2 regions of the Paenibacillus crassostreae genome follow, and region 2 is predicted to be linked to the other one. Evidence: a T-box and tRNA genes for the amino acid it is inferred to sense, from the RefSeq annotation. Region 2 holds a T-box; the other holds one or more tRNA genes.
What was found. The T-box of region 2 lies ahead of trpS (tryptophan--tRNA ligase). A T-box ahead of a tRNA ligase gene usually reads a tRNA of that ligase, here a tRNA-Trp.
Positions count from the first base shown of each region.

Region 1: it has a tRNA-Trp gene. The T-box ahead of trpS (tryptophan--tRNA ligase) is inferred to sense a tRNA for this amino acid. The anticodon was not compared.

Region 1 is NZ_CP017770.1:3,431,370-3,433,541, forward strand. It holds rRNA gene LPB68_RS15730 (23S ribosomal RNA) at 1-85, shown strand, start outside; tRNA gene LPB68_RS15735 (tRNA-Asn) at 266-341, shown strand; tRNA gene LPB68_RS15740 (tRNA-Ser) at 346-437, shown strand; tRNA gene LPB68_RS15745 (tRNA-Glu) at 452-526, shown strand; tRNA gene LPB68_RS15750 (tRNA-Val) at 603-678, shown strand; tRNA gene LPB68_RS15755 (tRNA-Met) at 696-772, shown strand; tRNA gene LPB68_RS15760 (tRNA-Asp) at 786-863, shown strand; tRNA gene LPB68_RS15765 (tRNA-Phe) at 881-956, shown strand; tRNA gene LPB68_RS15770 (tRNA-Thr) at 985-1,060, shown strand; tRNA gene LPB68_RS15775 (tRNA-Tyr) at 1,064-1,148, shown strand; tRNA gene LPB68_RS15780 (tRNA-Trp) at 1,158-1,231, shown strand; tRNA gene LPB68_RS15785 (tRNA-His) at 1,256-1,331, shown strand; tRNA gene LPB68_RS15790 (tRNA-His) at 1,384-1,459, shown strand; tRNA gene LPB68_RS15795 (tRNA-Gln) at 1,476-1,550, shown strand; tRNA gene LPB68_RS15800 (tRNA-Gly) at 1,558-1,632, shown strand; tRNA gene LPB68_RS15805 (tRNA-Cys) at 1,643-1,716, shown strand; tRNA gene LPB68_RS15810 (tRNA-Leu) at 1,725-1,813, shown strand; tRNA gene LPB68_RS15815 (tRNA-Arg) at 1,831-1,907, shown strand; tRNA gene LPB68_RS15820 (tRNA-Leu) at 1,931-2,009, shown strand.
Region 2 is NZ_CP017770.1:1,882,023-1,884,194, forward strand. It holds gene LPB68_RS08920 (hypothetical protein) at 1-185, shown strand, start outside; gene trpS (tryptophan--tRNA ligase) at 182-1,171, opposite strand; T-box leader at 1,229-1,467, opposite strand; gene LPB68_RS08930 (alpha/beta-type small acid-soluble spore protein) at 1,656-1,901, shown strand; gene LPB68_RS08935 (GntR family transcriptional regulator) at 2,098-2,172, shown strand, end outside.

The sequences.
Region 1 (2,172 bases), 1.5 Mb from region 2:
GAAGACTACGAGGTAGATAGGTTGGAGGTGGAAGTGCAGTAATGCACGGAGCTGACCAATACTAATCGGTCGAGGGCTTATCCTAAAAGTTTTCCGTAGGAAAACTAACTTCGGAAGCGTTACGCTTTGCATCGAAGGAAGAACTACGGAGACAAGTGTTTCAATGCAGATTCGTTCGTATCTAGTTTTCAGGTGATCAAACATCTGATAGCTTTAAAATTTATTTACACTTTTGTGATGAACCAAATTTTAAAGTAATGATTATTCCCTGATAGCTCAGTTGGTAGAGCACTCGACTGTTAATCGAGTTGTCACAGGTTCGAGTCCTGTTCGGGGAGCCATTATGGAGAGGTGTCCGAGCTGGCCGAAGGAGCACGATTGGAAATCGTGTAGGCGCCACAAGCGTCTCGAGGGTTCGAATCCCTCTCTCTCCGCCATAAAGTTTTCATAAGGCCCGTTGGTCAAGTGGTTAAGACACCTCCCTTTCACGGAGGTAACAGGGGTTCGAGTCCCCTACGGGTCACCAATTATTATTAAGATTTTTGAATTAATACTTGATTTAATTTCGAGTTATCTGTTATGATAAACATTATATCTCTTATGGAGGCTTAGCTCAGCTGGGAGAGCATCTGCCTTACAAGCAGAGGGTCGGGGGTTCGATCCCCTCAGCCTCCACCATGAATATTAATTAATGACGCGGGGTGGAGCAGCCCGGTAGCTCGTCGGGCTCATAACCCGAAGGCCGCAGGTTCAAATCCTGCCCCCGCAACCAATTAAATCTATGTGGAACCGTGGTGTAGTTGGCCTAACATGCCTGCCTGTCACGCAGGAGATCGCGGGTTCGAATCCCGTCGGTTCCGCCATTATTATTTCTAAATATGGCTCGGTAGCTCAGTCGGTAGAGCAGAGGACTGAAAATCCTCGTGTCAGCGGTTCGATTCCGTTCCGAGCCACCATTGTTTTTTAAAGATTTGTTATAGGTGCGCCGGTGTAGCTCAACTGGTAGAGCAACTGACTTGTAATCAGTAGGTTGGGGGTTCAAGTCCTCTCGCCGGCACCATTTGGAGGCTTAGTGAAGTGGCTAAACACGGCAGACTGTAAATCTGCTCTCTACGAGTTCGGTGGTTCGAATCCATCAGCCTCCACCATTTCTTTTTAGGGGCATAGTTTAAAGGTAGAACAACGGTCTCCAAAACCGTTGGTGTGGGTTCAATTCCTGCTGCCCCTGCCAATAAGAAATCAAAATTTAAATATGGCGGTCGTGGCGAAGTGGTTAACGCACCGGATTGTGGTTCCGGCATTCGTGGGTTCGAGACCCATCGGTCGCCCCATTTTATTTAAATTTTAGATCTCATTTCAATCAGTATCATAAATAATAATATGGCGGTCGTGGCGAAGTGGTTAACGCACCGGATTGTGGTTCCGGCATTCGTGGGTTCGAGACCCATCGGTCGCCCCATTTATTTCTAAATTGTTGGGAATTAGCCAAGCGGTAAGGCAACGGACTTTGACTCCGTCATGCATAGGTTCAAATCCTATATTCCCAGCCATTTATATGCGGACGTGGCTCAGCGGTAGAGCATCGCCTTGCCAAGGCGAGGGTCGCGGGTTCGATTCCCGTCGTCCGCTCCATTTTATACATGGCGCCATAGCCAAGTGGTAAGGCACAGCTCTGCAAAAGCTTTATCCCCAGTTCAAATCTGGGTGGCGCCTCCATTATTTACGCGGGAGTGGCGGAATCGGCAGACGCACAGGACTTAAAATCCTGCGGTAGGTGACTATCGTACCAGTTCAAGTCTGGTCTTCCGCACCATTTAAGTTATAGTATTTGCGCCCTTAGCTCAGCTGGATAGAGCGTTTGACTACGAATCAAAAGGCCAGGAGTTCGAATCTCTTAGGGCGCACCACTATTGTTGAAGTATTATAATGTGCCGGCGTGGCGGAATGGCAGACGCGCTCGACTCAAAATCGAGAGGGAAACCGTGGAGGTTCGAGTCCTCTCGCCGGTATATAACGAAAAAGGTTTATAGGATTGCTTATCTAAGCAATTTTATAAACCTTTTTTTATAAATATAAGGAAGTATAAGTTTCACTTGAATCAATTTCATAATCGCCGATGCAGCTAAATCGGGTTGCGTAATTATGAAATTGATTCTTGATACTCTATTTCTT
Region 2 (2,172 bases):
TGAGCAAAGGTCTTTCATTATGGTTCGCAGCTTCATCCATTATCCTGTTGGCAATAGCAGCTATCGCTATTAGTCATTCAGGCTGGCTTGCATTTCTATTAACTGCATTAGCTGTCTGTAACATTGGTTGGGGCTTCGTCATCAAAGCTAAACGTAGAAAGTCATCTATAGAAGATGTTAATTAGTGCTTCGAAGGTAGAAATCCCATGCGTTGTTTCACATCATCTAGTACGCTACTGGCAATTTCACTGGCATTGTTAGCTCCTTGAGCTAAGATGTCATGGATTTCGCCAGACTCACGGATTTCATAATAACGTTTCTGCAGAGGTTCAAGTGTATTCACGATAACCTCTGCAAGCTCTTTCTTGAAGCCACCATACATCTTCCCTTCATACTTCAAACGAATATCTTCAAGAGATAATCCTGAACATTCCGCATAAATACTCATCAGATTACTGATCTCCGGCTTAGTCTCTACATCATATCTAACCTCTGCACCTGAATCTGTTGTTGCTCTACTGATCTTTTTACGAATCACATCTGGTTCATCTAATAAAGCAATATAGCTTGCAGGGACAGTGCTACTTTTACTCATTTTTTTGCTAGCATCATCAAGACACATCACGCGAGCTCCAACTTTGGGAATATAGGGTTCTGGCATGGTAAAGCATTCCCCATAACGGTGATTGAAGCGTCCTGCTAGATCCCGCGTTAACTCCAAATGCTGTTTCTGATCTTCGCCCACTGGAACTAAATCTGCGTTATATAGCAATATATCTGCAGCCATGAGCGATGGATACACAAATAGACCTGCACCAACAGATTCCTTACCATTTGATTTATCCTTATACTGAGTCATACGCTCTAACTCACCCATGGATGTTAACGTCGTCAATAACCAACCGAGCTCCGCATGCTGATGTACCGCAGATTGCAAGAATACATTTGATTTGGAAGCATCAATTCCTGCTGCAATATATAACGCTGCGTTCGCTTCTGATCTTTCCCGAAGATCTTCTGGTTCCTGTGGTACCGTAATTGCATGTAGATCAGCGACCATGAAATAACATTGATATTCATCCTGCAATTTCACGAAATTCTTCATAGCTCCAATATAATTTCCCAACGTTAATCTTCCACTAGGTGTTATGCCTGAAAGTACTTTTTTCAATGTAATCCCTCCCATATTTTGTATATAAAATAAACAACAGAAAAAGGCCCATCATCCGCAAGGGACGTGAGACCGTGGTGCCACCCTTATTTATCGCAAATAGCAAAGCACAACATTTGCGACCTTCAACTTCCGTAACGTGGAAAACACGGCCAGTCTATTAAGGAAATTAAATCTTCCCGTTCAACTTGGCACTCAAGGGCCCATTCAGTACATCGACACCACCGGTTTGCATCAACCACCGGCTTTCTGAAGGTCATCTAATGATACTTACTTGTCCCTGTCATCGCATTATATCTTTTCATGTTATATACCTGCAATCATAAGACTCAGCAGCCCTTATTGTCAAATATGAATCAAGTCACCAAAGGAAAATGAAGTGGTTTGAACTAATAATTACCACTTCTAAACCGACCATCTTGTTGTATGTTTTCATATGTTTAAATCCATAATAACCTCATTACTTACTAAGGAGGTGACAAACATGGGTCAAGCAGGTCAACAAAATCAAGGTCGGAGCGGTCGTTCCAATAACTTGGTAGTCCCTCAAGCTACTGCAGCTTTGCAACAATTAAAAATGGAAGCTGCCCAAGAATTAGGTGTTCAAATTCCTCAAGATGGTTACTATGGCAATTACACTTCCCGTGAAACTGGTTCTTTGGGAGGATATATTACCAAACGACTTGTTCAGTTAGCAGAACAACAACTATCAGGTCGTAATAACGGGTAGTTTGCTTTATTCTAATGGTATTCAATGTTGATTTAATAGAAATAGGGCTATCCCAAACGGTCAAAGTTGACCCGAGGGATTAGTCCTTTTTTTGCTTTATCCACGATACATTGCATTTACATGACAGTAATAGCTCTTTACTAAAGTTGATCGCACTGTTATAGTTGTAATATAACAGTTGATTAGGAGGTGCTTTATGATTATCAATTTAGATATGCAATCCGATATTCCAATCTACACGCAACTAATGAATCAGATAATCGAGGGTATA